Regions from separate parts of the Streptomyces cyaneofuscatus genome, predicted to be linked through region 1. Evidence: riboswitches for the same ligand, from Rfam matches in the RefSeq annotation. Region 1 holds a riboswitch; each other region holds the start of a gene.

Region 1 (9,670 bases):
GCGGTAGCCGATGGACGCGTAGATCCGTTCCACGTCGGCGTCGCCCGGCTCCAGCCAGACGGCCCGGCATCCCTGGTCCAGGGCCCGTTCCGTCAGCCAGGCGGAGAGCGCGGCGCCGACGCCCCGGCGGCGGAAGGGGGCGGCGACGGCGAGGCCGACCAGTTCGCTGAGGCCGTCGACGGGGAGGGTGCAGCCGCCCGCCCCGGCCGGTGCGCCGTCCAGGGCGGCCAGGGCGGCGACCCCGTCACCGGCCGCCGCCGAGCGCAGCCAGGTGATCGTTCCCGGCTCGGGTTCGCCCGCGCCGCCGAAGCCGTGGTGCTGGATGCGGGCGGCGTCGACGAATTCCGTGTCGGTGGCGGGCACGGCGATGCGGAGACCGTCGACCGGCTTCGGCGTGCGGAGGCCCTCGCTGGCGCAGACGAGCAACGGTGCCCGGCTCTCCACGGCGAACCCGGCGGCCAGCAGGGCCGGTTCGACGGCCGGGGCCCAGGCGGGCAGGAACTCCAGGCGCGGCAGCCGCCCCCGCTCCCGGAACGCGTCGACGAGGGCCGCCACATCGTCCGCCGTGGGGTCCGCATCCCGGTCGGGGATGGCGTAGTTGGCGTATTTCAGCTCCCAGCCCGGGTTGTACCGGACGGTGAACGAGCCCACCCGGTAGTGGGTGGAAGAGCGCAGCGTGAGCGTGCGGGCGTACTCCTGGACGGCGTTCGCCATCGACATACGGGACGTTCCTTCGGCGGGGGAGAGGTCGGCGCCGGGGACTATGCCACCCGGGTCGCTCCGGCGAAAGGCATTTGGCTGATAGGCGCGATGCGGACCGGGGCGCCGGGGCGCGGCGCGTGGATCATCTGGCCACCGCCGATGTAGAGGCCGACGTGGCTGATGCCCGAGTAGAAGAAGACCAGGTCGCCGGGGGCCAGTTCGGAGCGGGAGACCCGCTGTCCGGCGTTGATCTGGGTGTAGGTGGTCCGGGGCAGGCTGACGCCCGCCGCCTTCCAGGCCGCCTGGGTCAGCCCGGAGCAGTCGAAGGCGTTGGGGCCGGTCGCGCCCCAGACGTACGGCTTGCCGATCGCCCCGTGCGCGAAGGAGACGGCCCGCGCCGCCCGGGAGTTGGGGGCGGCGACCGAGGCGCGGGGGGCCGAGCGGTCGGCGTGGGCGGTGGAGCGGTCGGCCGGGGTGCCTGCCCCGGCCCGGTCGGCCGAGGTCGCCGGGGAGCCGCCGTGGGCCGCGTCGGCCGCGCGTTCGTACGCGGCGCGCTCGGCGGCGGTGAGGGTGGCCAGGAGCGTGCGGGCGTCGGCCAGCTTCGTCCGGATCGCGGTGCGGTGCTTGTCCAGCTCGGCGCGGCGGGCGGCGAGCGCCTCGGTCTCCTGGTCGGCGCGGGCCTTGACCCGGGCGATGCCGGAGAGCTGGCGCCGGATGTTGCTGAGCAGGCTGGCCTGCCGGTCGCCCGCCCGGTCCAGGTGGGCGGCGCGCTCCAGGTAGCTGTCGGGGTCCGAGGAGAGCGCCAGCTGTAGGGCGGGGTCGAGGGTGCCGGTGCGGTACTGGGCGGTGGCCATCGAACCGAGCGTGTGGCGGGCGGTGTTGAGGCGGTCGGTACGGCGGGCCGCCTCGTCGGCCAGGGCGTCGACGGCCCTGGTGGCGGCCGCTTCCTTCTCCTTCGCCCCGTTGTACTTCTCGGTGGCGACCTCGGCGTCGTGGTAGAGCCGGTCGACCTTCGCCCGGACCTGGGCGGCGGTGGGAGCGGGCTCGGCGGGTGCGGCGCCGGCCCCGGTGGCCGAGGTGGCGGTGGCGGCCCCGGCGAGCGCCAGGGTGGCGGCGGTGCGGGCAGCAGGGCCGGTGAACGGGCGCTGCTTGGGTTTCCGGTGAGCGGATTTCCGGTGCGCGGCCACGGGGGCGGCATCCTTCCTGTCGGCTGCCCGCCGGGGGATACCGGCAGGTCCGGCAAGGACGCTATGCCGGGCGCACGGAAAAGGTTCGCCATGACAGCTATTGCCCGGATGTGACGTTTCGGCGCTGCCGAATGACCGGGGGCGTCAATACGGAACTGATCATTCCGGCAGGTTCGGGCACGGGGCGCCCAGTTCCGGCGAAGGTGTCGAGGAAGGCTTGCCTCACTGCTGGGTAAAGTTTTGGCCATGGCTAGGCTCCGGAGCCATGGACGTACTCATCAATGTCTTCGTCGCCCTGCACATCATCGGCATCGCCTCCCTGCTGGGCGGCTTCCTGACCCAGATGAAGGCCATGGGCGCGGGCACCGCCCGCTTCGTTCCCGCCATGCTGCACGGCGCGCTGACCATGCTGGTCACCGGCGTCGCCCTGGTCGGGCTCAACCAGGCCGACGACCAGACCGTGAACAACATCAAGATCGGCGTGAAGCTGGCGCTCCTCGTCGTCATCCTCGCGCTCGTCTACGTCAAGCGGGACGAGGAGAAGGTCGAGAAGGGCGCGTTCGCGGCGGTCGGCGGCCTGACGGTCGCCAACATCTTCATCGCCACGCTCTGGACCTGAGGGGTCCCGGGCTCTGGACCTGAGGGGTCCCGGGCTCTGGACCTGAGGGTTCCCGGGCCGGCCTCTCGGCGGCCGGCCCGGGACCTCCGGCACTACGCCGGGCGCACGCTGCCGTAGATCGGCATGTAGTAGATCGACTCCTCGCGGACGTTCGCCCCCGGCTTCGGGGCGTGGATCATCATCCCGTCGCCCTTGTAGATGCCGACGTGGCTGATGTCGTCGTAGAAGAAGACCAGGTCCCCCGGCTGAAGGTCGGACGTGGCGACCCGCGTGCCCACCTTCACCTGGTCCCAGGTGGTCCGGGGCAGCGTCACCCCCGCCTCCCGCCAGGCCGCCTGCGTCAGCCCCGAGCAGTCGTACGAGGCCGGGCCCGAGGCCCCCCACACGTACGGCTTCCCGATCTGGGCGCGGGCGAAGGCCAGCACCTTCTCGGCCTTCGCGGCGTAGCTGCCGTCCGTACCGGTCCCCGTACCCGTGCCCGTACCGGATCCCGGGCTCGTCCCCGTACCCGTACCGCTGCCGGAGCCGGAGCCGCTGTCCCCGCCGGACTCCTTCGCAGCCTCCTCGCGGGCCTTCTTCTCCGCCGCCTCGCGCTCCTCGCGCTCCTTGGCCTCGGCGGCCTGGCGGCGGGCCAGCTTCTCCGCCTTCTCCTTGGCCTCGGCCTCCTTCTTGCGCTCCAGCTCCGCCAGCCGCGCCTTCTCCTCGGCGGTCAGCTTCGCGAGCAGGGACCGGGCCTCGGTGAGCTTGTTCTGCACCTGCTGCTTGCTGGAGCGCAGCGTGGTCTGCGTCTCGGTGAGCGACTCCAGGCTCTGCACGGCCTCCGCGCGCTTCTTCGACGCCGCCGCCTGCTGCGTACGGAAGTCGTCGACGGCCTTCTGCTGCCGCTCCGTGGACCGGCTCATCAGCCGGCTCTGGTCGAAGTACGCCTGCGGGTCGTCCGCCAGGAAGAAGGTGGCGGTCGGCGCGATGCCGCCGGTGCGGTACTGCTCGGCGGCGAAGGCGCCCAGCTCCCGGCGGGCCTCGTTGATCTTCTCGGTCCGCTTCGCCACGTCGGAGAGCAGCGTGTCGACCTTGGCGCGCTGGGCGGTGGAGGCGGCCTTCGCCCGGTTGTACTGCTGGGTCGCGCTGCCCGCCTGCCGGTACAGCTCGTCGACCTTCTTCTGGACGTCCTCGATGGCCGGCTTCGGCTCGACGGGGGCGGCGGTCGCGCTCTGCGTGGAGAGCAGCGTCACCGAGGCCAGCGCGGCCGTCGTGAACCCGACGGCGGGGGTGGTCGTGCGCACCTTCGTGCGCGGCTTGCGATGCGATGCCAAGACCGGCATCTCCTTCCGTGGACCGCCTACCGGGTTAGCTGTCGGGTTCGGACGGAACGGAAGGCTGCCCTACGGTCCGTTGTGCGAGGGTACGGACCGATTCACCCCGGTTGTGCGTGTGGGTCCCCGGTTCCGAACTGCCGGGAGGGCAGCACGGATTCGGCAGAGGTGACCGTGAGACGCGGTTCGTCTCAGGGAGATTACGGATCACCTGACCGAGCACGCTAGCCAACCGGTGGCACCGCTGGGAAGGAGGATGAGCGATATGCCCGATACATTTTCGTGACCTTCTCGGATCGGGAGCCGTGCGCCCCCTCCGGCCGGGCGTTCCTTCACGGAACGTGGACGTCCGTTCTCCGTGCGTACGGCTGGGAACGGCCCTTTCCGGGTCCCTTCCGGGTCCCTTCCGGGTCGGTTCCGGATCGCTTCCGGTATCGCTTCCGGCCTTCGGCCGAACGTTGTCAGTGCGGCCGCCTAGACTCGGGAGGCGATGAGCAGCCTCTTTGACGACAGTTTCCTGACCGGCCTCCAGCCCACGGAGGACGGCCCGCCGCCGCCCCCCGAGGACCACGCACCCGAAGCGGTGCCGGAGGGGCTCTTCGAGGGCGTCTACGACGCGCCCCCGCCGCCCCGGGACGGGTATTACCGCGACGGCCACCCGCGCCCGGTCATCGACGCCGCCGCGCTGCTCGACGGGCTGAACACCGAGCAGCGCGCCGCCGTCGTGCACGCCGGGTCCCCGCTGCTCATCGTCGCCGGGGCCGGCTCGGGCAAGACCCGGGTGCTCACCCACCGCATCGCCCACCTGCTGGCCGAGCGCGGGGTGCACCCGGGGCAGATCCTCGCGATCACCTTCACCAACAAGGCCGCCGGCGAGATGAAGGAGCGCGTCGAGCAGCTGGTGGGCCCGCGCGCCAACGCCATGTGGGTCATGACCTTCCACAGCGCATGCGTCCGCATCCTGCGCCGCGAGTCGAAGAAGCTCGGCTTCACCTCGTCGTTCTCGATCTACGACGCCGCCGACTCCAAGCGCCTGATGGCCCTGGTCTGCCGCGATCTCGACCTGGACCCCAAGCGCTACCCGCCGAAGTCCTTCACCGCCAAGGTCTCCAACCTCAAGAACGAGCTCATCGACGAGGAGACCTTCGCCGGGCAGGCCGCCGACGGTTTCGAGAAGACCCTGGCCCAGGCGTACGCGCTCTACCAGGCCCGCCTGCGCGAGGCCAACGCGCTGGACTTCGACGACATCATCATGACGACGGTCCACCTCCTCCAGGCCTTCCCGGACGTCGCCGAGCACTACCGCCGCCGCTTCCGCCACGTCCTGGTCGACGAGTACCAGGACACCAACCACGCCCAGTACACGCTGGTACGGGAGCTGGTCGGCCCGGCCGGGGAGGCGGACGCCCCCGCCGAGCTGTGCGTCGTCGGTGACGCGGACCAGTCGATCTACGCCTTCCGGGGCGCGACCATCCGCAACATCCTCCAGTTCGAGGAGGACTACCCGAGCGCGAAGACGATCCTCCTGGAGCAGAACTACCGCTCCACGCAGACGATCCTCTCCGCCGCCAACGCGGTCATCGAGCGCAACGAGAGCCGCCGCCCCAAGAACCTGTGGACCAACGCCGGCTCCGGCGCCCGCATCACCGGCTATGTGGCCGACACCGAGCACGACGAGGCGCAGTTCGTCGCCGACGAGATCGACCGACTGACGGACAAGGGCGACGCGAAGGCGGGCGACGTCGCCGTCTTCTACCGCACCAACGCCCAGTCCCGTGTCTTCGAAGAGATCTTCATCCGCGTCGGCCTGCCCTACAAGGTCGTCGGCGGCGTGCGCTTCTACGAGCGCAAGGAGGTCCGGGACGTCCTGGCCTACCTCCGCGTCCTCGCCAACCCCGAGGACACCGTCCCGCTGCGCCGCATCCTCAACGTGCCCAAGCGCGGCATCGGCGACCGCGCCGAGGCCATGATCGACGCCCTGTCGCTGCGCGAGAAGATCTCCTTCCCGCAGGCGCTGCGCCGCGTCGACGAGGCGTACGGCATGGCGGCCCGCTCCTCCAACGCCGTCAAGCGCTTCAACACGCTGATGGAGGAGCTCCGTACGATCGTCGAGTCCGGCGCCGGACCCGCCGTCGTGCTGGAAGCGGTGCTGGAGCGCACGGGCTATCTCGCCGAGCTCCAGGCCTCCACCGACCCGCAGGACGAGACCCGTATCGAGAACCTCCAGGAACTCGCCGCCGTGGCCCTGGAGTTCGAGCAGGAGCGCGGGGAGGAGGAGGGCGCCGGCACGCTCGCGGAGTTCCTGGAGAAGGTCGCGCTCGTCGCCGACTCCGACCAGATCCCCGACGAGGACGAGGACGGCTCCGGCGTCATCACGCTGATGACCCTGCACACGGCGAAGGGCCTGGAGTTCCCGGTCGTCTTCCTCACCGGCATGGAGGACGGCGTCTTCCCGCACATGCGGGCCCTCGGCCAGACCAAGGAGCTGGAGGAGGAGCGCCGCCTGGCGTACGTCGGCATCACCCGCGCCCGCGAGCGGCTCTACCTGACCCGGGCGGCCATGCGCAGCGCCTGGGGCCAGCCCTCGTACAACCCGCCCTCGCGCTTCCTGGAGGAGATCCCGGAAGCGCACCTGGAGTGGAAGCGCAAGGGCCCGATGGCCGCCCCGGCCGGACCCACCTCGGGCATCACGTCCTCGCTCTCCTCCTCGCGCGCCCGCTCCGGCCCCTCGGGCTTCGCGACCCGGCGCACCACGGACAAGCCCACGGTCACGCTGGTGGTCGGGGACCGGGTCACGCACGACCAGTTCGGGCTCGGCACGGTGACGGCCGTCGAAGGGTTCGGCGACCAGGCCAAGGCGACGGTGGACTTCGGCGACGAGCGCCCGAAGAAGCTGCTCCTGCGGTACGCGCCGGTCGAGAAGCTGTAGGGCGGGGCGTACGGGGATTACGCGAGAGGGGCGGTACGGGCTTCTGCTGAAGCCGTACCGCCCCTCTTCCGTATGTTCGTACGTTCTCCGTCAGGTCGGGTTGACGCCGTGGCTCCGCAGCCACACCAGCGGGTCGATCGACGCGCCGCCGCCGGGCCGGACCTCGAAGTGCAGGTGCGGGCCGGTGGAGTTGCCGGAGCTGCCCGCGTACGCGATGACGTCACCGGCCTTCACCGGGCCGGACCGGATCTTGGTGCTGCTGAGGTGGCAGTACCAGGTCTCCGTACCGTCGGCCATGGTCACGATCGCCATGTTGCCGTAGGCGCTGTTGTACTGGGTGCGCACGGTGCCGTCGGTCGCGGCCATCACCGGGGAGCCGTAGCCGACGGGGAAGTCGATGCCCGTGTGCACGGACATCCAGTTGACACCCGCCTGGCCGTAGTAGGCGCTCAGCCCGTGCTGCTTGACCGGCAGGACGAACTTGGGGCGCAGCGCCTCGCGGCGGGCGGCCTCCTCCTCGCGCTTCTTCTTCTCCTCGGCCTGCCGCTGCTTGAGGTCGATGCGCTCCTGGGTGCGGCTCGCGCGCTGGCGGAAGTCGTCGCTGCCCTCGGAGAGCTGCTCCAGCTGGCTGTCGAGCTTGTTGTTCGCGGCGACCGCTTTGACCGTGGTCGGATCGGCGACGGCCAGCGAGGTGGTCTTCTCCGGCTTGTCCTCGTCGCTGATCCCGCTGACGGAGGCGGCCGCGATGCCCGCGACGCTCATCACGCAGGCGGAGGGGACGGCGACGGTGAGGAGAGCGGACCGCTTGGCGGGGCTGCGGCGGCGCGCTCGGCTGCGGGGGGCGGGGGTGCGGACCACGGTGAGCGGCAGGGCTTCGGAGGTGTCGCCGTCGTCGGTGGGGGCGGCTTCCGGGGCGGGGCCGGTCGCGTGATCGGTCTCTTCGAGGACGGCGAACTCGGTGGTGCCGGACTCTTCTTCGGGCGCCTGCTGTTCGTACAGCTGCTGCGAAGTCTGTTCGGGTTCGTACGCCGCGTCCTCGGGCGTGGCGCCGGAGTTCCAGGCGGTCGCGTCGTAGGCGCCGGTGTCGTACGTCCCCGTGTCGTACGCGCCGGTGTCGTACACCCCGGTGGTATAGGCGGTGGTGTCGTACGCGCCGGTCCCGTCGGCGCCGACCGTCCCGTACGCGCCGGTGTCGTACGTCGCCGCGTCGTACGTGCCCGCGTCGTACGTCCCGGTGCCGTAGGTCCCGGTGTCGTGCGTCGTTCCCGTGCCGTAGGTGCCGGTGGCGTACGCCCCGGTGTCGTACCCGTCCGTCTCGTAGGCGCCCGTCCCGTAGGGGGCTGTGCCGTACGCGGCCGTGGTGAACCCGGCGGTGGGGAACGCGCCCGTGTCGGTGGCCGGCCACTGGGCGGCCGGGTCCTGGTCGGAGGGCTGCTGCTGCCAGACGGGCGTCGCGCCGGTGTCCCACTGCTGGGGATCGGCGGTCTGGGCCGGGGCGGCGTACGCGTCGTACGTGACGGTCTGCTGCGCGCCTGTGTCCCAGGCGGAGGAATCGTACGGGCCGCTGTGGGCACCATAAGAGGTGTCGTAACCGGAAGCCGCGTAATCCGTGGTCTCGGAACCACCAGGAAGGGAACCGAAGAGCGGGTCGGTGTCGAAGCTGCCGGTCGATCGGGTGTCGTACCCGACGGTCCCGGCGTGGGGGTGCTGGTCGTTCACCAACTTCTCTCTCGCCTCGGCAGCAGGACTGTTCTGGATCCCGGTGAGGGGGGTCCCAAGGGGAAGCAGTGGCCGCGACTGTACCCGGCAGTATGTGAGGACGACAATCTTCGGCAGGTTTTGCGTCCTCAGGAAACGGGCAATCGGCCGTCTTTCGGTGGACGGCAGACAGATGCTTGGCCCTATGTTCGAGAACTGTTCTAATTTAAGCGACAGAAGGCGTTCCGGTTGAGGGAGCTGTGTCCTCCCGGAACTCCTGTGACTCCTGTGACTCCAGAGCCTCACGGACCGCGGCGGCGACCGCCGGGTGCACCGGCAGCGCGAGATGCCCGATTCCGGTGACGCGTACGTTGACGGCGTCGAGGTCGGGGTGGTCCACGCAGGCCGTCCCGACCGGGACCATCACCTGGTCCAGCTCGCTCCAGAAGCTGACGAACCGGGTCCGGCACCCGGGGGCGGGGAGGCGCAGCTCCTCGATCAGCGGGGAGCGGCCGCGCATCTGCCGCACGATGGGGTGAAGGCCGGCTCCGGGGGCGACGGCGGTGCCGCCGTGCGGTGTGCCGAGCGTGACGAGGGTGCGCACCCGGTAGTCGCCGCCCAGGCGTTGTACGTAATAGCGGGCGATCAGGCCGCCGAGGCTGTGGCCCACGATGTCGACCTCGCGCTGCCCGGTGCGGGCGCAGATCTCCTCCACGTGGCGTCCGAGCAGCTCGGCGGCGGTGCGCAGGTCGCGGGTGAGCGGCGAGTAGTTGAGGGACGCCAGGTGGCGGCGGCCGTGCCGGGCGAGCGCGCGGCGCAGCAGGACGAAGACGGAGCGGTTGTCGATGAACCCGTGGAGGAGGACGACGGGGCGTTCGGCGGCGGGGGAGCCGGGCAGGGTGGGCGGGCCCTGCGGCAGGTCCGGGGTGCGGCGTTCCGGGGTGCGGCGCTCCTGGGGAACGCGCTCCTGGGGGGCGCGCTCCTGGGTGAGGCCGAAGGGGTAGGCGGCCAGGTGGCCGGTGAGGACCACGAGCTCCAGCACGGTGGCGCCGAGCAGCGCGGTGGAGAGCCGGGGGCCCGGCAGCCGGGGGAGGCGGGGCCGTAGGGAGAGAAAGGGGAGGACTTTCACGCCGACCTCCTGCATTGGCGCACCGGGAGGCGGCGGCGGGCCGTACCACCGTGCCGTGCGGCTGGCGGCACGGTGGTACGGCGACCTCGATAG
Region 2 (9,670 bases), 2.2 Mb from region 1:
GTCTACGCCTATCCGCACAAGACGGCCTACCGCCCCCTGCCGGAGCGGCCCGCGCTGCGTGAGCTGTGGGCGGCGGAGCCCAAGAGCGCCCTCTCCCTCTACCTCCACATACCGTTCTGCGAGGTCCGCTGCGGCTTCTGCAACCTCTTCACCCGGATCGGCGCGCCCGAGGAGCTGACGACCCGCTATCTCGACGCCCTGGACCGGCAGGCCGTGGCCGTACGGGACGCGCTCGGCGACGACGAGCCGGTGCGGTTCGCGGCGGCGGCCTTCGGCGGCGGGACGCCGACCTTCCTCACGGCGGACGAGCTGGAGCGGCTCTGCGACATAGCGGAGAAGCGGATGGGCGCAGACCTGCTCGCGGTGCCGCTGTCGGTGGAGACCTCCCCGTCCACCGCGACCGCCGACCGCCTCGCCGTGCTGGCCGACCGGGGGACGACCCGGGTCAGCATCGGCGTACAGAGCTTCGTGGACGCGGAGGCGCGGGCCGCCGTCCGTCCACAGCGCCGGGCCGAGGTGGAAGCCGCGCTCGGCCGGATCCGGGACGCCCGGATACCGGTGCTCAACATCGACCTGATCTACGGCATCGACGGCCAGACCGAGCGCACCTGGCTCACCTCCCTGGACGCCGCGCTGGCCTGGCGGCCGGAGGAGATGTACCTCTACCCGCTGTACGTCCGCCCGCTGACCGGTCTGCACCGCCTGGGCGCCGCCGCGACCGGCCCCGAGGCGGAGGCCCTGGAGCAGGCCGCCTGGGACGAACAGCGGCTGCGGCTCTACGCGGTGGGGCGGGACCATCTGCTGGCGCACGGCTACGAGCAGGTGTCGATGCGGATGTTCCGGCGCGCCGACGCACCCCAAGAAGGTCCCGAGGACTACGCCTGCCAGACCGACGGCATGATCGGCCTGGGCTGCGGGGCCCGTTCATACACCTCCGCCCTCCACTACTCCTTCGACTACGCGGTGGACATGCGGGAGATCCGCTCCATCATCGACCGGTTCACCGCCACCGAGGACTTCTCCCGGGCCGAGGTCGGCAGGTACGTCGACGCGGCCGAGGCCCGCAGGCGCCACCTCCTCCAGTCGCTGCTCCAGGCGGCGGGCCTGCCCCTGGACGACTACCGCGCCCGCTTCGGCACGGACCCCCGTGCGGACTTCCCCGCCGAGCTGGCGCGGTTCGCGGACCGGGGCTGGCTGGACGCGCAGGCGCCCGAGGGCCTTCTCCGGCTCTCGCCGCTGGGGCTGGCGCACTCGGACGCGCTGGGTCCGGCGCTGTTCTCCCCCGGAGTGCGGGCCGCGATGGCCGCGTATGAGCGGAAGTGAGCGGGCCATGGACCTGACGATCCTCTACCGGGGCCCGCTGGCCTCGTGCGACTACGACTGTCCGTACTGCCCGTTCGCCAAGCGGCGGGACAGCAAGGCCCAGTTGACGGCGGACCGGGAGGCGCTGGAGCGGTTCACCGCGTGGGCGGCTGCGCAGACCGGCGACCGGCTCTCCGTGCTGTTCACCCCGTGGGGCGAGGGCCTGGTGCGCTCCTGGTACCGGCGTGCGCTGACCGAGCTGTCCCAGCTGCCGCACATCGGCCGGGTCGCCATCCAGACGAACCTCAGCGGCCGCACCACGTGGCTGGCGGACGCCGATCCGGAGCGGATCGCGCTCTGGTGCACGTACCACCCGGGGCAGACCCCGTACGAGCGGTTCCTCGGCCGCTGCCGGGAGCTGTCCGCGCGCGGCATCCGCTACAGCGTGGGCGTGGTGGGGTTCGACGAGCATCTGGAGGAGGCCCGGCGGCTGCGGGCCGCGCTGCCTGCCGAGGTCTACCTCTGGGTGAACGCCGCCGAGGGGCACACGTACACCGATGAGGAGGCGGAGCGGTGGACGGAGCTGGACCCGCTCTTCCCCTACAGCCGGCATCCGCACCGCTCGGCCGGGCTGCCCTGCCGGACGGGCGAGTCGGTGATCTCGGTGGACGGTGACGGCACGGTGCGGCGCTGCCACTTCGTCAAGGCGGAGCTGGGCAACCTCTACGACGGCAGCTACCGCGCGGCGCTCGGTCCCCGGGCCTGCCCGCTGGCCGTGTGCGACTGCCACATCGGCTACGTACACCTGGAGACGCTGCCGCTGTACGACGTGTTCGCGGGCGGCGTCCTGGAGCGGATACCCGCCGGGTCCGGCGTGGGCCCGGGGCCGGACCCGGCACCGGGCGGACCCGTGGTCCCCGGCCCGTCCCGGCGTACGCTCCCGCTCCTCAACCCCTGATCCCTACAGCGGCAGCAGGTCCGGCCGCTTCGCCTCGACGTGGTCGCCGGACGACTCGCCGCGCAGCCGCCGGCCGATCCACGGCACGAGGTACTCCCGCGCCCACTGGATGTTGTCGCGCCGCTCGTCGAAGGGGCGGCGCTGGGCCTGCGGCGGCCAGGGCTGGTCCGGGTCGGCCGGCACCTCGTGGCCGAGGACCTGGGCGGCGCGCAGCGCGACGCGGGTGTGGCCCTCGGGCGACAGGTGGAGCCGGTCGGCGTCCCATGCGCGCCGGTCCTGGACCGAGCGCAGCGACCACAGGTCGAGCACGGGGCACTGGTACCGGTCGGCGATGGCCCTCAGGTGCACGTTGTACGTGGCGATCTTGCCGCGCATGTGGCGCAGCACCGGAACGCCCCGGGTGTCGAACCCGGTGGTGACCATGACGGTGCCGACCGCCTCGGTCAGGTCCGCGACAGCCCGCTCGAAGCGCTCGGCCAGATCGTCGGGGTCGGTGCCGGGCCGGATGATGTCGTTGCCGCCCGCGCAGAAGGTGACCAGGTCGGGGGCCAGTTCCTTGGCGCGGGGCAGCTGCTCCTCGACGATCTGGTCGAGGAGGCGTCCGCGTACGGCGAGATTGGCGTAACGGAAATTGCCGTGCCGGGTCTCGTCCGGGTTCGTCGCCGCGTCGGGGGCGGGGAGCCGGTCGGCGAGCAGAACCGCGAACCGGTCCGCCCAGCCGACAAAGGTGCCGTCGGGGCCGGGGTCGCCGACGCCCTCCGTGAAACTGTCCCCGATCGCCGCGTACGACCCGATGATGTTCTGCTGCTGGGTTCTCGAATCGTCTGCCACAAGCACATATCCTGCACCGTTCAATGTGACCTACGCGACCGTAATACGGGGTTGACGGGTGGTGACATAGACCACCCGGTCAGATTTCGGTAAAGCCGGAATAAGTGGAGGGGCGGTGCGCCGCCGCGCACCGCCCCTCGATCACTTCTTCTCGCCCTGGGGTCAGAGGGAGACGCCGTGCTGGCGCAGGTAGGCGACCGGGTCGACGTCCGAGCCGTAGCTCGGGCCGGTGCGGACCTCGAAGTGGAGGTGCGGGCCGGTGGAGTTTCCGGTGGAGCCGGAGAGGCCGATCTGCTGGCCGCCGGTGACGGTCTGGCCGGCGGAGACGCTCAGCGAGGACTGGTGGGCGTACTGGGAGTACATGCCGTCCTCGTGCTTGATGACGACCTCGTTGCCGTACGAACCGCTCCAGCCGGCCGAGACCACGGTGCCCGGGCCGATCGCCTTGACGGGGGTGCCGGAGGCGGCCTGGAAGTCGGAGCCGGTGTGGTAGCCGCTGGACCAGCTGGAGCCGGAAGCGCGGTACTGGGTGGTGACGTTGGCGTTGTCGAGCGGCGCGGTCCAGCCGGAGCCGGTGGACTCGGAGGAGCCGGTCTGCGTGGAGGCGCCGGACTCGGCGGCGGCGTCGGACTCGTCGGCCGAGAGGGTGTCGGCCTTCGGGGCCGGCTCGGCCTTCTTCGGGGCGGCCTTCTTCGGCGCGGCGGCCTTGGGGGCCGGGGCGGACTTCTTGGCCTCCGAAGGCGCGGCGGTGCCGGTGGCCTTGGCGCCGAGGGTCAGCTTCATGCCCGGGAAGATCAGGCCGGGGTTCTCGCCGACGGTCGAGCGGTTGTCCTGGTACAGCTTCTGCCAGCCGCCCTTGACCTGGTGCTCGGTCGCGATCTTCGCGAGGTAGTCGCCGGAGACGACGGCGTACGTCTTCGGGGCGGCCTTCTTCGCCGTGGCGGGCGCGGCCTGCGGTGCGGCCTGCTGGGCGCTCTGCGCGGCGGCGGGCTGGACGGCGGGGGCCGCCTTCTCCGCGGCGTGGGCGCCGGTCGCGCCGAACAGCGGGAGGGCGAGTACGGCGCCGCCGGTGCCCGCGGCGAGGACGCCGCGGTGGATCGGGCCGGACTTGGGACGGCGGTGCTTACCCTTTGCGGGCATGGGGAAGTTCCTCTCCGGCGCCTGCGAGGTGAGCTGTCGGGTTCGGGCTGGAGATGCCCGGCCGCCGGATGGCGGCTTCACCCCTAGCCGGTCCGGATCGCTCCGGGCCGGCGGCTTACCTGGTTCCCCCGCTCCTGCCACACGTGAGTGGGTGGGTGCGAATTCCGGGCGGCGGCAGGATTAGGCGGTCCGTCCGGATTGACGGTGACCGTAAACGAGTGAGGACGACGGGAACAAGCCGTCGGTTGCGCCCCGGAATCATCGATTCAATTTCGCTCCGGATTTCCCGTCACCCTCCGTGGATTACGGATCTTGGCTTTCCGTGCGGATCCCGGGAAATAGCCAGGGCGCCGCCGCCACGGTCCGTCACGGATATGATCCCGCTCACCTACGGAATCCCATCTCCCCCATTAGCAGGGCATGTTCTACGAAATGCACCAATACGGACATGCCGTCGACGCGACCCCTGACACCCCGTCAGACTTCCGATGATTGCCCCGTGAACCGATGTCGTATCGTCACAGGAGCGCCCTCGCCGGAGAGCCGCGCCGACGCCGAAGATTCCAGGAGCCACCGTGACGCAGCAGGTGCCGCAGGTCCCGCCGACCGAGACCGAACTGACCGGAGTCCGCAACTTCCGTGACGTGGGCGGGCTTCCCACCGAGGACGGGCGGCGCACCGCCTTCGGCCGGCTCTACCGCAGCGGCCACCTGGCGCACGCCACCGCCGAGGACGCGCTCTTCCTCGGCGGACTCGGGCTGCACACCGTCTTCGACTTCCGCAATTCCGCCGACCACAAGCTCGACGGGTACGACATCGAGCTGGCCGGTGTCCGCAATGTCAGTATTCCGCTCTCCGACCCGGCCGACGGAGCAGAGTTCTGGCGGCTGGTCCGCGACGGGAACATCGAGCAGCTGCGCTCGATCCTGGCGAACGGCAAGGGCACCGAGCGCATGATCACCATGTACCGCTCGACCATCGTGGACCGCACCGCCGAGCACAGCCGCGTCCTGCACGCCCTGGCGGAGGACAGCGTGCCGGCCCTGATGCACTGCGCGGCGGGCAAGGACCGGGCCGGCCTGTCGATCGCGGTCTCGCTGCTCGCGGTCGGCGTCGAGCGCGAGGCGATCGAGGCGGACTACCTCAAGTCCAACGATCCGCACCGCCGGTACAAGGTGAAGCGCACGGACATGTCGGAGACCGGGATGTCCCCCGAGGTGATGGAGCTCCTCAATCCGCTCTTCGGGGCGCAGGCCTCCTACCTCGCGGCGGCGTTCGCGGCCATCGACGACACCTGGGGCACGACCGACCGCTACCTGTCGGAGGGGCTGGGCGTCTCCCCCGAGACCCGGGAGCGGCTGCGCGAGCGCCTCCTCGACCAGGGCTGAGCGCCTACTCGGCGCCCGCCACCACGAAGAGCAGGTAGAGGAAGGCCGCGATCACGTGGCCGACCACCAGGTAGGCGAAGAGCCGGATCACCAGACCGCGCGGCATCCGGCGCTCCTGCGTGTCCTTCGTGGCCTTCGGGCGCCTCGGGGTCAGCGGGTCGTAGTGCTCGGAATCGGACATGACGGTCCTCTCTGCCGGCCTCGCGGCCGGGGGAACGAAGGGGTCAGCGCGCGTGGAGCGCGTTGCCGAGGCAGAGCTCGGCCGCGGGGCTCTGCAGCAGGGAGTGGACGAAGAGCAGCTCCGCCCCGCCCCGGTCCAGGGCCGCGATCCGGTGCGGCGTGAGCGAGTCGAAGTGGGCGCTGTCGCCCGGGTCCAGATCGTGCACGGTCTCCCCCAGCGCGACCCGCAGCCGCCCGCCGAGGACGTACAGCCACTCCTCACCGGGGTGCACCCGCACCAGATCGCCCTGGGCGCCGTACGGGACCCGGACCCGCAGCGCCTGCATGGCGCGGCCGGAGCCGCCGGCCCTACGGTACATCCAGCCGTCCGCCTCGGCGCCCTCGAAGGCGCCGCCGCGGATGACCGCCTCCCGCTCGGGCGGCTTCTCGCCGAGAAGCTCGGAAACCGTCGTACCGTAGATACGGGCGAGGCCCAGCAGCATGGGCAGCGAAGGCTGCCTGCGGCCGGTCTCCAGCCGGGAGAGGTGGGCCGGGGAGAGTCCGGCCCGCTGGGCGGCGGTCTCCAGGGTGAGACCGCGGCCACGGCGCAGGTCGCGCAGTCGGGGGGCGACGCCGGGGAGCTCGTCGGCCGCCCCTTCGTCCGGAGGGTTCATGCGTCCATTGGGCCAGGAACTTTCCTCCCGGGCAAATAAATTGCCCCGGAGGCAAAATTTCAGCGGTTGGCCACGGCCTGCTTGACCAGGGTCCGGCCGAAGTCCCACATCAGGCCGCCGCCGCTGTGCGCGTCGTCCATGACCTCCGTGAACGCCGCCACGAAGCGGTCCACCTCCGCCTCCCCGATGATCAGCGGCGGGATCAGCTTGATCACTTCCAGGTGGTCGCCGGAGACCTGGGTGAGGATGCGGTGCTTCTGGAGCAGCGGCACCACGACCATCTGGGCGAAGAGCCCCTTGCGGGCCGCCTGGAGCATGGTCCAGCGGCTGCGGAGCTTCAGCGAGGTGGGGCGGCCGAACTCGATGCCGATCATCAGCCCGCGCCCGCGCACCTCGTGCAGCAGCTCGTAGCGGTCCACCAGGGCGGAGAGGCGCTCCCGCAGCAGATCACCCGCCCGCCGGGCGTTCGCGACGGTCTCCTCGTCCTCCATCACCGTCAGCACGGCGAGCCCCGCCGCCATGGCCTGGGCGTTGGAGCCGAAGCTGGCGGAGTGGACGAGGACCCGGTCCATCGAGGAGTAGACCTTGCGGAAGATCCAGTCCTTGCCGAGCGTCGCGCCGACCGGCACATAGCCGCCGGAGAGCGCCTTGGCGACGCAGACCAGGTCCGGCTCCACGCCGTCCTCGTGCTGGTACGCGTAGAAGTCGCCGGTCCTGCCGAGCCCGGTCTGCACCTCGTCGGCGATCAGCAGCGCCTTGTGCCGGTGCAGCAGCTCCTGCGCCTCGCGGAGGAAGCCGGGCGGTGCGGCGTGCACGCCCTTGCCCTGGATCGGCTCCACGACCAGGGCCGCCACATCCCCGCGCTTCAGCTCCCGGCGCAGCGCGTCCAGGTCGCCGAGCGCGATCGGGGTGTCGGGCAGCAGCGGGGCGAAGCCGTCCCGGAAGCCGCTCTCGCCGTTGACCGAGAGGGAGCCGGTGGTCAGCCCGTGGAAGGCGTGGGTGCAGTAGAGGACGCGGGGCTTCCCGGTGGCGTACCGGGCGAACTTCAGCGCCGTCTCGACCGCCTCCGTACCGCTGTTCCCGAAGAAGACGCGGTCCAGGTGCGGGCTGTGGCCGAGCAGCTTCTCGGCGAGGAGCCCCGGCAGCGGCTGGCAGTCGAAGCGGGTGAGGTCGGCGAGCTGGGCGTCGAGCACGTCGTGCAGGGCCCGGCGGACGACCGGGTGGTGCCGGCCGATGCCCATCACACCGAACCCGGCGAGCATGTCGAGGTAGTCGTTGCCCTCCGCGTCCCAGAAGTACGCGCCCTCGGCCCGTTCGTAGACCTTGTCGAAGCCGATGGTGTGCAGCATGCGCGGCAGCTGGTGGTTGAGGTGGCGCGCGTGCAGCTCGTACCGCTCGTGCCCGCGCTCCGCGAGGAGCCGTTTCAGGTCGAAGCCCTGGGGCCCGCCGTCCGTCATCGCCCGCTCTTCTCCTTCACTGCGTTTGCCGAGGGGGCCGGCCGCCCGGCCCCCTCACCGTCACGACGTCACCGGTTGCTGCTGATGGTCTCCCGCGCCGCGCGCAGGGACTCCTTCAGCGACCCCATGGTGGCGAGCACCGCCGTGGGTTCGTAGCCGCAGTGCGCCATGCAGTTGGCGCAGCGCGGGTCCTTGCCCCGGCCGTACTTCTCCCAGTCGGTCTCCTCGATGAGCTGACGGTACGTCGGTACGTAGCCGTCGCTCATCAGGTAGCAGGGGCGCTGCCAGCCGAAGAGCGAGTAGTTGGGGATCGCCCACGCGGTGCACGGGAAGTCCGCCTTGCCCTCCAGGAAGTCCAGGAAGAGCGGCGAGTGGTTGAGCCGCCAGCGGGCCCGGTTGCCGCCCGCGAAGGCCTTCTTGAAGAGTTCGCGGGTCTGCTCGACGCCGAGGAAGTGCTCCTGGTCGGGCGCCTTCTCGTACGCGTAGGCGGGCGAGATCATCATCTCGTCGACCTTGAGGTCGTCGTTGAGGTAGTTGAGGACCTCGACGATGGTCTGCGGGGTGTCGGTGTTGAAGAAGGTGGAGTTGGTGGTGACGCGGAAGCCGCGCGCCTTGGCCTCCTTCATCGCGGCGACGGCCTCGTCGAAGACGCCTTCCTTGGCGACCGACTCGTCGTGCCGCTGCCGCAGTCCGTCGATGTGCACGGCGAAGGCGAAGTAGGGCGACGGGGTGAACTTGTCGAGCTTCTTGCGCATGAGCATCGCGTTGGTGCAGAGGAAGACGTATTTCTTCTTCGCGACGAGCTGGCGCACGATCTCGTCGATCTGCGGATGCATCAGCGGCTCGCCGCCGGCGATGGAGACCATGGGGGCACCGGATTCGAGGACCGCGCCCACTGCCTGGGCGACCGGCATGCGCTGCTTCAGGACACCGGCCGGGTGCTGGATCTTCCCGCATCCCTCGCACGCGAGGTTGCAGGCGAACAACGGCTCCAGCTCGACGATCAGCGGGAACTTCTCACGCTTGCGGAGCTTCTGTTCGAAGAGATACGTCGCGACCTTGATGGACTGGCGGAGCGGCATGGCCATCTGGCTCACCTCCTGGGGAGCAGTAAAGATCGGTGCCATTCGTAAAAAGCCGGTAGGACGGCACGGAGAACACGGAAGGCCGATATTCCACCGCGTACCGTGCCGATTCGGACGAGCTCATGCTCTGGAGCGTCCACGACCACCCGGACGGCCGCAACCGGGCGCGGCCCGTGGCACAGGGCGGTACGCAGTGTGGCTGCGGATTCCATGTCCACCGCGACGGCCCCGGTGGCCCGCAGCGCGGCCCGCTCGGGGCCGCGTACGACGTGGTCGGAGCCGGTGAGCGGGCCGGTGTGGACGGTGGAGCCGGGGGCGGCCCGGGCCAGGGCGGCGACCAGCAGCCCGGTGCCGGTGCAGGGGGTGGCGCCGTCCGCGTCCCGGGTCTCCTCGGCGACGACCAGGTCCCCGGGGTGCATCCCGGGGGCGAGGCCGGCGCAGAAGCCGGAGGCGATGACGGCGGCGTCCGATAGGCCACCGGGGGCGAGGGCAGCCGCGACGGCCGCCTCCGCCGCCCGGGGGCCCATCCCGGTCCGCAGGACCCGTACCGGGCCGCCAGGCCGCCTGCCGCTGCGCAGGGCCAGCTGCTCGATGCCCAGCGCGCAGGCGACCAGCAGCGGCGCCTGAGGGGGCGCGGCCCCCGGTGCGCCGGCCATCAGGCCCCCTGGGCGGCGCC
Region 3 (9,670 bases), 2.7 Mb from region 1:
CGACCTCCCCCGGCCGTCCCACCAAGGCGTTCCACCCCGCCGAGAACACCCACGTCACCGGAGGTGGGACGGTTCCAGGGCCGTCGGAACCCGTGTCGTGCTTGTCGCCGCCGGGAGGCCCGCCCCAGGCTGGTGCCGTTCCACCGACCGACCGCTCGACCATCTGAACGGGGATCACCACCATGCGCACCACCCGCACGTTCCGCACCGCACTCCTGACCGCCGCGATCGTCGGCCTCGCCGCCACCGCACTGCCCACGGCCCCCGCGGCCGCCGCCCCCGCCGCGCCGAAGTTCCTCTCCGCCGGGCAGTGGCCCGCCTCCCTCACCCCCTGGACCGCCGGGCCGGTGCACAAGGGCCTGCCCGAGGAGGGCTCCGTCTGCACGGCGGGGACCATCCCGGCCAAGGGGACCCGCCACCGGGACTTCCGTACCGAGCTGGACACCGGCGCCCGGCAGACCATCACCGTCGCCCCCACCGCCGCGAAGGCCAAGGCGCTCGCCGCCGAGCTGCGGACCGCGCTGGCGACCTGCCTCGACCGGCTGAAGGAGCAGGAGCCCGGCCTGGAGGGCGTCAGCCGCTACCACGGCCGGGTGAACGTGGAGGAGGGCGCGCATGTGTACAGCATCGACACGTCCTACCCGGAGGTCGGCTCCACCGACATCGGCCTCCACTCCGTCGGCCGGGACGGCCGCACGGTGACCGTCCTGGAGTGGGGACAGCTGGGTGACCTGGACGGCGCCCCGCTGAAGGGATTCCGGAAGACGACCGGCACCGCCGTCGCCAAGCTGCACTGAGACCGCGTCGGCGGAGCGGCCGGCACGGGGTTCCGGCCGGTCCGCCGACGTGCGCGGCCCCCGCTGCGGGGAGCATGCTGGCTGTGTGACCCGGCACGATGAGACCCGGCCCGCCCCGTCCCCCGGAGACGGGGCCGCGGCCGGGCAAGACGACGGCGGCCGAGTACCGGACGAGCTGTCCCTCGTACTCGCGCAGGGGGTGGTCAGCGCCGTCGAGACCGCCGGGGGATACGCGGGCGGCATCTACCTCCGCTCCGGGACGCCCGGACTGCTGCGCCTCGCCGTCCTCGCCGGACTGCCGGGGCCGCTGTTCCGGCCCTGGTGGCGGATGCACGTGAACCGGCCGTTCCCCGTCTCCGAGGCCTACCGCTCAGGGCGGCCCGTGCTGCTCGCCGACGCGGAGGAGGGCATGCGGCGGTTTCCCCAGCTGATGGCGGGGCTGCCGTTCCCGTTCGGCTCGCTGTGGGTCCCGATCACCGGCCCGCAGGGCAGCATGGGCGTGATGGCCGTCCTGCGGACCGCCACCCCGGGCGAGGAGATCGCTCCCGCCGACGGGGAGCGGCTGCTGCGCCTGGGCCACCGCCTCGGGGCCGCGCTCACCGATCTGGAGTCGCGGTCCCTCCCCGTCGTCTGGGAGAAGGAGCCGATCCCCGTCCAGCTGCCTGCCGCCCCCGCGCCCCCGGTCCGGGTCGGCAGTTTCGACTGGGACCTGCACTCCGGGGGCCTGACCGCGGACGACGACCTGTGCGCGATCTTCGGGACGGAGCCGGCGGAGTTCCCCGGCACCGTCGACGCCCTCGCCGAACGCCTCGTACCGGAGGACGTGTACGGGCTGTGGGCCCTGGCCCGGCAGGCGGTGGAGTCCGCCGACCCGGTGGTGCGGAGGATGCGGCTGCGCGGGCCCGACGGCCGCTACCACCTGCTGGAGCTCTCCGGCCGCTGGACCCACCCGGACGGGGAGAGCGCGGAGAGCCATCTGACCGGCTTCGTCGTCGACTTCGGCGCGGGACCCGTCATCGCGGAGGCGGCGGACCGGCTGCCCCGGGGGATCGTCTCCCTGGACCGGATCGGGCGCATCACCTACGCCAACGCGCTCGCGGAGGAGCTGCTCGACCTCCCCCGCGCCGAGCTGGTGGGCCACGTCGTGTGGGAGGTGCTGCCGTGGTTCGGGCATCCGGCGTACGAGGACCACTGCCGGGCGGCCCTGATCTCCGACGAACCCGTCCACTTCCTCGCCCGGCGGGCCCCGTCGGTCTGGCTCTCGGTCTCCCTGTACCCCGGCCACGACGGGCTGAGCGCGGTCTTCCAGGCCACGGAACGGCCGGCGTACGCGCCCGGGTCCGTCACCACGCCCGGGCTGGGCATCGGCTCCACCGCCGACCGCTCCTCCGCGCTCTACCGCCCGGTCGCCCTGGCCATCGCGCTCACCGAGGCGGTCACGGCCCGTCAGGTCTCCGCCGTGGTCACCGAGGAGCTGCTGCCCGCGTTCGGCGGCCGGCAGCTCGCCATCTACCTGCTGAGCGAACGTCACCTCCACCTCGCCTGGGAGACGGGGTTCCCCAAGGGGTTCCTCGACCGCTTCGACGGGGTCGGGCTCGACGTCTCCATCCCCGGCGTGGAGACCCTGACCACCGGCCGCCCGATCTTCTTCGAATCCATGCAGCGCCTGGCCGACGCCTATCCGGGCATCCCGATGGAGACCGACGTCGGCGCGCGCGCCTTCCTCCCGCTGATCGCGTCGGGGCGGCCCGTCGGCTCGTGCATCCTCGGCTTCGACCGGCCCCGGGGGTTCAGCCCCGAGGAGCGCACCGTCCTGACCGCGCTGGCCGGGCTGATCGCCCAGGCCCTGCAACGCGCCCAGCGGTACGACAGCGAGTCGGCGCTCGCCCGGGGGCTCCAGGACGCCCTGCTGCCGCACCGGCTGCCGGAGGTCGACGGGGTCGACACCCTCGGGCGCTATCTCTCCGGCACCCAGGACATGGAGGTGGGCGGCGACTGGTACGACGTCATCGAGACCGGCGACGAACTCGCCCTGGTCATCGGCGACGTCCAGGGGCACGGTGTCTCGGCGGCCGCCACCATGGGTCAACTGCGCAGCGCGGTAAGGGCGTTCGCCCTCAGCAACCATGACCCGCAGGAGGTGATGAGCGGCACCAACCGGCTGCTCATCGATCTCGACCCGGGCCAGTTCGCCAGCTGCTGCTACATCGTGCTGGACCCGCTCACCGGGCGGGCCCGTGCCGTACGGGCGGGCCACCCGCAGCCTGTGCTGCGGCACCCCGACGGCCGGACCGAGGTGCTGGACCTGGCCGGCGGCATCGTGCTCGGCATCGACGGGCAGGCGACCTACCCCGTCACGGAGCTGCGACTCGATCCGGGCGACATGCTCGCCCTGTTCACCGACGGGCTCATCGAACGCCCCGGGACCGACATCGACGAGGGCATCGAACGGCTGCGGGCCACCATCGCCGGGATCGGCCCGGTCCCGCTGGCCGAGCTGGCGAACCGGGTGATCGGGGAGGCCCGGCAGGCCACCGACCGGCCCGACGACATCGCGCTCCTGGTCGCCGCCCGCTGGACGCACCTCCCGGAGAAGGCGCCGCAGCCGTCCCGGGACACCGCCCCGCCGGACCTGTGGCGGACGTTCCGCGGGCCGGGCCCGGGAGGCACGACGAGTACCCCGGACCCGGCCTGAGCCGAGCGGTGACGGCTCTGCGACGGCCCTGCGACGGCCCTGATCAGGCGCCGGAGGCGTCCAGCATGCCCTCGCGCTCCACGACCTTGATGCGCTCACGGCCCTGGGCGACGCCGAGCGCCTGCTCGTGGGCGTCCAGCTTGTGCCAGCCCTCCCACGTCGTGAAGCGGACGTTGCGGCTCTCCAGGAAGGCCTCCACGGCCTCCGGGGCGGGCGTCGCCGGCTCGGGCAGACGGCCTGCGGCGCGGTCCTCCAGGAGGCAGGCGACCGTCTCGTTGGCGTCACCCTTGGTGTGGCCGATCAGGCCGATCGGGCCGCGCTTGATCCAGCCCGTGACGTAGACCGACGCCATGTGCTCGTCCCCGGCGATGACGCGGCCCGCCTCGTGCGGGACCGTGCCGGAGGCCACGTCGAAGGGGAGCTTCGGCAGCTCCTCCGAGTAGTAGCCGACGGCCCGGTAGACGCTCTGCATGTCCCAGTCGGTGAACTTGCCGGTGCCCCGGACGTTGCCGGTGCCGTCCAGCTCGGTGCGCTCGGTGCGCAGCGCGACGACCTTGCCGTCCTCGCCGAGGATCTCGACCGGGGACTCGAAGAAGTGCAGGAAGAGCTTGTGCGGGCGGTCGCCGACATCGCGGATCGCCCAGTTCTCCAGGGTCTGCGCGACCATGTTGGCCTGCTTGTTCTCCCGCCGGGTGGCGATCGAGCCCTCGTCGTACTCGATGTCCTCGGGGTTGACGATGACCTCGATGTTGGGGGAGTGGTCCAGCTCGCGCAGCTCCATCGGGCTGAACTTGGCCTGCGCCGGGCCACGCCGCCCGAACACATGCACCTCCAGCGCCTTGTTCTCCTTGAGGCCCTGGTACACGTTGTCCGGGATCTCGGTCGGCAGCAGCTCGTCGGCCGTCTTGGCCAGCACCCGGGCGACGTCCAGCGCCACGTTGCCGACGCCGAGGACGGCGACCTTCTCCGCGGTGAGCGGCCAGGTGCGCGGCACCTCGGGGTGGCCGTCGTACCAGGAGACGAACTCGGCCGCGCCGTAGGAGCCGTCCAGCTCGATGCCCGCGATGTCGAGCGCCCGGTCGGCCTCGGCGCCGGTCGAGAAGATCACCGCGTCGTAGAAGGACCGCAGGTCGTCCAGGTCGATGTCGTTCGGGTAGCTCACATTGCCGAAGAGGCGGATCTGCGGCTTGTCCAGCACCTGGTGCAGCGCCTTGACGATGCCCTTGATCCGGGGGTGGTCGGGGGCCACGCCGTAACGGATCAGGCCGAAGGGTGCGGGCATGCGCTCGAACAGGTCGATCGAGACACCCGGGTCCTGGCAGACCTCGGATTTGAGCAGCGCGTCCGCAGCGTAGATACCGGCAGGGCCGGCTCCGACAATGGCGACGCGGACGGGGCGTGTCATGGCGTGGTGATCCTTAAGGCGGGCGAACGCGGGCAGGTACAGCGTACGTCGGAGGTAAGGGTTGGCTTACTAGTCTCCACCCCACACCGTAAGCCCTGGCCGCGCGGGGCCTCCGACCCGGCCTACGGAACCGCCCGAAAAGTCCGTTTCGGTGGGGCGGTATGGGCGATTTCGGCCTTTTAACCCCCTCTTCCATAAAAGGGCTATTGAGCTTCTTGGGTTGTTTTGACCGCGCCCTTTTCGGTCAGCCCCGTACGAAGTGGTGAGCGTCACGTCCGGGGGTGCGGACGCGGAATCGGAAGGTTCGGTTCCCTTCTGTGCCAAGAAAGTTGACACCGTGACGGAACGGGCGCGGCCGGGAATTCCGTAATTCGATCTTGCGGAGAAAGGTCATCCGGAATTCGGGGCTTGTTCTGTTCGGCGCTTTTCGCCTACGGTCACGCTCAATCCGGATGGAACGCCGAATCCTGCCGCCGTCCGGGAATCCGAAACCCACCCACGTACGGCAGGAGCGGGGGACCCAGGTAAGCCGCCGATCCGGTCTCCGGAACGGCTAGGGGTGAAGTCGCACGTCCATGCGGCCAGACATCTCCCGTCTGAACCCGACAGCTCACCTCGTAGGCGCCGGAGAGGAAATTCCCCATGCCCGCACAGGGTAAGCACCGCCGTCCCAAGTCCGTCTCGCTGAGCCGCGGCATCGCCGCCGTGACCACAGGTGGAGCCGTTCTGGCCCTCCCCGTGCTCGGCGCCACCACCGCCTCCGCCGCCCCCGCGCACTCCGTCGCCGCGGAAAAGGCGGTCGCTCCCGTCTCCGTGACCGCCCAGGCGAATTCCGTGACGAAGGCCGCGCCCGCCAAGCATTCCGTGGTGTCCGGCGAAACGCTTTCCAAGATCGCCCGCGAGTATTCCGTCAACGGCGGCTGGAAGAAGCTGTACGAAGGCAACCGCAAGGCCGTTGGTGAGAACCCGAACCTTATTCACCCGGGTATCACGCTGACCATCGGCGCCAAGGCTGCCGCCCCGTCAGACGCCAAGGCCGCCAAGGCTGCCGAGGCCGCCCCGGCCGCCGAGCGCACCGCAACGGCGGAGCGCGCCGACCGCTCGGAGCGCACCACGGCCGCGCCCGCCGCCGCCCCGGCCGCCGCCGCTCCCGCCACGTACACCAACGACCTCGATGGCTGGATCAAGGAGTCGCTGGCGGTCATGGCCCAGCACGGCATCCCCGGCAGCTACGAGGGCATCCACCGCAACATCATCCGCGAGTCCTCGGGCAACCCGAACGCCATCAACAACTGGGACTCCAACGCGGTGAAGGGCACCCCGTCCAAGGGGCTGCTCCAGGTCATCGACCCGACGTTCCAGGCGTACCACGTGCCCGGCACCTCGACCGACAGCTACGACCCGGTCGCCAACATCACCGCCGCGTGCAACTACGCCGCCGACCGGTACGGCTCGATCGACAACGTCTTCGGCGCCTACTGATCGCTGGACGAAGGCTCACATCCGAGGGGCCCCGGACCGCACGGTCCGGGGCCCCTCGGGCGTGCGCATCCGCAGGGGGAAGTTACCCCCAAGTTTCTAGTGACTTACCACGCGATCGACAGTAGAACCTGTTGCACTCTGTCGAGAGTGAGGGATGTCACATGAACGACACTACCCTGCACAACAACGCCCCCAAGGGTGTATCGCGTCGAAGATTCATCACAGGAACAGGTTCTCTTCTCGGGGTCGCGGCGCTCGCCGGACCCACCACGCCGGTCTGGGCCACGCCCCGCGCGGCAGCGGCCCCCATCGGATCCGGCGCCCATGTGCCGGTGCTGGTCATCGGGACCGGCTACGGCGGTTCGGTGGCCGCTCTCCGGCTCGCCCAGGCCGGCACGGACGTCCACATGGTCGAGATGGGCATGGCCTGGGACACCCCCGGCGCGGACGGCAAGATCTTCGCCAACACCACCAAGCCCGACGACCGCTCCTTCTGGCTGCGCACCAGGACCAAGCAGCCGCTGAGCAACTTCCTCGGCTTCCCGATCGACAAGAACGTCAACCGCTACACCGGCATCCTGGACGCCGAGGAGTTCGCCGGCATCACCGTCTACCAGGGGCGCGGCGTCGGGGGCGGCTCGCTGGTCAACGGCGGTATGGCCGTCACGCCCAAGCGGGAGAACTTCGCCGCCATCCTCCCGTCGGTGAACGCCGCCGAGATGTACAGCACGTACTACCCGCGCGCCAACGCGGACCTCGGCGTCACCACCATCGACCCCGTGTGGTTCGACTCCGTCGACTGCTACCAGTACGCACGGGTCGGCCGGAAGCACGCCCAGCGCTCCGGCTTCCCGTTCCTCTTCGTGCCCGCCGTGTACGACTGGGACTACATGAAGCAGGAGGCGGCCGGGACCGTCCCGAAGTCCGCGCTGGACGCCGAGATCCTCTACGGCAACAACTACGGCAAGAAGTCGCTCCAGAAGACCTACATCGACCGGATCAAGGCCACCGGCCGGGTCACCATCAGCCCCCTGCACAAGGTCACCCGCGTCTCCCCGGCCTCCGGCGGCGGCTACACGGTCCTCATCGACCAGCTGGACACCACCGGCCGGACCGCCGTCACCAAGACGGTCACGGCGGACAGGGTCTTCTTCGCCGCGGGCAGCGTCGGCACCAGCAAGCTGCTCGTCGGGCTGAAGGCGACCGGGGCGCTGCCCGGCCTGAACAACGAGGTCGGCAAGGGCTGGGGCGACAACGGCAACGTCATGTGCGGCCGGGCCAACCACCTCTGGGACCCGACGGGGAAGGTGCAGTCGTCCATCCCCACCGGCGGCATCGACAACTGGGACGCCGGCGGAGCGTTCGCCGAAGTCGCTCCGCTGCCCACCGGGATCGAGACCTGGGCCTCGTTCTACCTCTCGATCACCAAGAACCCCCACCGGGCCGAGTTCACCTGGAACGCGGCGGCGGGCAGGCCCGAACTGAACTGGCAGACGGCGTGGAAGCAGCCGTCGATCGACGCCGCGAAGACCATCTTCGACAAGATCAACAAGAAGGAGGGGACGATCTACCGCACGGACCTCTTCGGCACCTACAAGATCTGGGGGGACCACCTCACCTACCACCCGCTGGGCGGAGCGGTCCTCGACAAGGCCACCGACAACTACGGTCGGCTGCACGGTTATCCGGGGCTGTACGTCATCGACGGCGCCCTGATCCCCGGCAACGTCAGCGTCAACCCGTTCGTCACGATCACCGCGCTCGCCGAGCGCAACATCGAGCGGATCATCGCCACCGATATGCGCCGCTGATCCACCGGGCGTACGGAGAGCCCGGGGCCGGGAGTGCCAACCCGGCGGCCCCGGACTCCGTCAGTGACCCGGCAGCACGCACACCGCGTCGATCCCCAGCACATGGTTGAGCCGCCCGAACGCCAGCCAGGAGCCGATGCTCATGGACAGCTCCACGATCTCCACCTGGCTGTAGTGCGCGGTCATCCGCTTCCAGAAGGCGTCGTCGAGACCGTGGTGGTCCAGCGCGTACCGCTCCGCGTATTCCGCCGCCAGCCGGGTCCGCGCGTCGAAGGCGTCCGTCGTACGCCACTCGGTCACCGCCTGAGCGAACTCCTCCTCGACCTTCGCGCCGTCCCGCTCCGTCCGCCAGTCCAGGCAGAACAGGCACCCGTTGATCTGCGCGATCCGCAGCCGGGCCGCCTCGAACTCCCGCAGGCCCAGCGTCGTGTGCTCGTACACGGACATCGAGAAGGTGGCGGCGGCCATGCCGATGCCGGGGACCATCTCCCCCCACACGTAACCGATGGGCTCCTGGCCCTCCGGAATGTCGATGATCATGCCGTTCTCCTTCCCAGCCTGCCGACAGCGGGCCGCAGCGGGACATCGAGTGCGTCGTACAGGCCCGGTTTGGCGTCCACCAGCCAGTCGATCGCCGAGACGAGCCGCCCGACCGCCGTGGCGTTACCGCCCGCCGACCGGTTCTCGCCCTCGTCGGACGCCTCGACCGTCACCTCGATACGGGGGCGGCCCTCGATCACCACCCGGTGCGCGCCCACGCCGTCGGGTGGGGATGGCCAGTCCGGGGCGCACGACGGATGGATGCGGGTGATGTGCTCGATCACGATGCGGGGCTCGCCGCCCACGATGCCCTGCACCTCGAACCGCACCGCGCCCTGGGTGCCCGCCGCGAACTCGCCCATTGTGCGGGTGGTCACCGTCGTCTCCAGCGCCCGGCGGTCCAGCGTCTCGCGGATCTCGTCCAGTTCGACGCCGAGCGCCCGGGCCATCAGCCGTATCTGACCGCCCCACACCATCGTCGGAACGCTCTCGGCGAGCATGAGCGGCTGGTAGTCCAGCGGGTGGCCCATGCCGATCAGGTGGCGTACCGAATCCTCCTGCTCGTACGTGGAGTAGTCGAAGATCTCCTGGCAGCGGATCACGTCCACCTCGGTGCCCAGACCGCTGACCAGCAGCGGCAGGACGTCGTTGCCCCAGCCGGGGTCGACCCCGGAGACGAAGAGGGAGCCGCCGCCCTCCGCGACGGCGGCCAGGACGGGGTCCCGCAGCTCGGGCGGGGCGTTGCGCTGGTCGTAGAGGGGATAGAGGGAGGGCGTGACGACGACGGCTCCGGCCCGGATCGCCCGGCCGATGTCGGTGAGCGCGTCGTCGGGGCGGATGTCGCCGGACGCCGCGTAGACCAGCGCCCGGGGGCGGCCGGCCAGGACGGCGGCGATGTCGTCGGTGGCCGCGACGCCGAGCGTGCGGCCGAGACCGCCCA

Evidence for each region. A riboswitch is a leader RNA that binds a small molecule or an ion and turns the genes downstream of it on or off. The one in region 1 is predicted to bind cyclic di-AMP.
Region 2: linked by a shared signal. The riboswitch ahead of R2B67_RS03280 (LysM peptidoglycan-binding domain-containing M23 family metallopeptidase) and the one ahead of R2B67_RS12910 (C40 family peptidase) in region 1 are both predicted to bind cyclic di-AMP.
Region 3: linked by a shared signal. The riboswitch ahead of R2B67_RS01355 (transglycosylase SLT domain-containing protein) and the one ahead of R2B67_RS12910 (C40 family peptidase) in region 1 are both predicted to bind cyclic di-AMP.

What each region holds. Positions count from the first base shown of each region.
Region 1 is NZ_CP137002.1:3,038,128-3,047,797, reverse strand. Features, by position in the region: gene R2B67_RS12925 (GNAT family N-acetyltransferase) at 1-720, opposite strand, end outside; gene R2B67_RS12920 (C40 family peptidase) at 762-1,889, opposite strand; gene R2B67_RS12915 (hypothetical protein) at 2,155-2,508, shown strand; gene R2B67_RS12910 (C40 family peptidase) at 2,601-3,830, opposite strand; cyclic di-AMP (ydaO/yuaA leader) riboswitch at 3,829-3,996, opposite strand; gene pcrA (DNA helicase PcrA) at 4,312-6,750, shown strand; gene R2B67_RS12900 (M23 family metallopeptidase) at 6,841-8,469, opposite strand; gene R2B67_RS12895 (lipase family alpha/beta hydrolase) at 8,675-9,592, opposite strand.
Region 2 is NZ_CP137002.1:809,054-818,723, forward strand. Features, by position in the region: gene R2B67_RS03265 (STM4012 family radical SAM protein) at 1-1,323, shown strand, start outside; gene R2B67_RS03270 (STM4011 family radical SAM protein) at 1,331-2,260, shown strand; gene R2B67_RS03275 (SGNH/GDSL hydrolase family protein) at 2,264-3,091, opposite strand; gene R2B67_RS03280 (LysM peptidoglycan-binding domain-containing M23 family metallopeptidase) at 3,254-4,231, opposite strand; cyclic di-AMP (ydaO/yuaA leader) riboswitch at 4,235-4,395, opposite strand; gene R2B67_RS03285 (tyrosine-protein phosphatase) at 4,807-5,619, shown strand; gene R2B67_RS03290 (DUF6126 family protein) at 5,624-5,800, opposite strand; gene R2B67_RS03295 (helix-turn-helix domain-containing protein) at 5,844-6,452, opposite strand; gene R2B67_RS03300 (aspartate aminotransferase family protein) at 6,512-7,909, opposite strand; gene hpnH (adenosyl-hopene transferase HpnH) at 7,978-8,997, opposite strand; gene R2B67_RS03310 (phosphorylase family protein) at 9,003-9,650, opposite strand; gene shc (squalene--hopene cyclase) at 9,650-9,670, opposite strand, start outside.
Region 3 is NZ_CP137002.1:336,900-346,569, reverse strand. Features, by position in the region: gene R2B67_RS01370 (hypothetical protein) at 183-797, shown strand; gene R2B67_RS01365 (SpoIIE family protein phosphatase) at 883-3,492, shown strand; gene R2B67_RS01360 (FAD-dependent oxidoreductase) at 3,536-4,897, opposite strand; cyclic di-AMP (ydaO/yuaA leader) riboswitch at 5,381-5,536, shown strand; gene R2B67_RS01355 (transglycosylase SLT domain-containing protein) at 5,540-6,379, shown strand; gene R2B67_RS01350 (GMC oxidoreductase) at 6,541-8,190, shown strand; gene R2B67_RS01345 (carboxymuconolactone decarboxylase family protein) at 8,251-8,730, opposite strand; gene R2B67_RS01340 (NAD(P)H-dependent amine dehydrogenase family protein) at 8,727-9,670, opposite strand, start outside.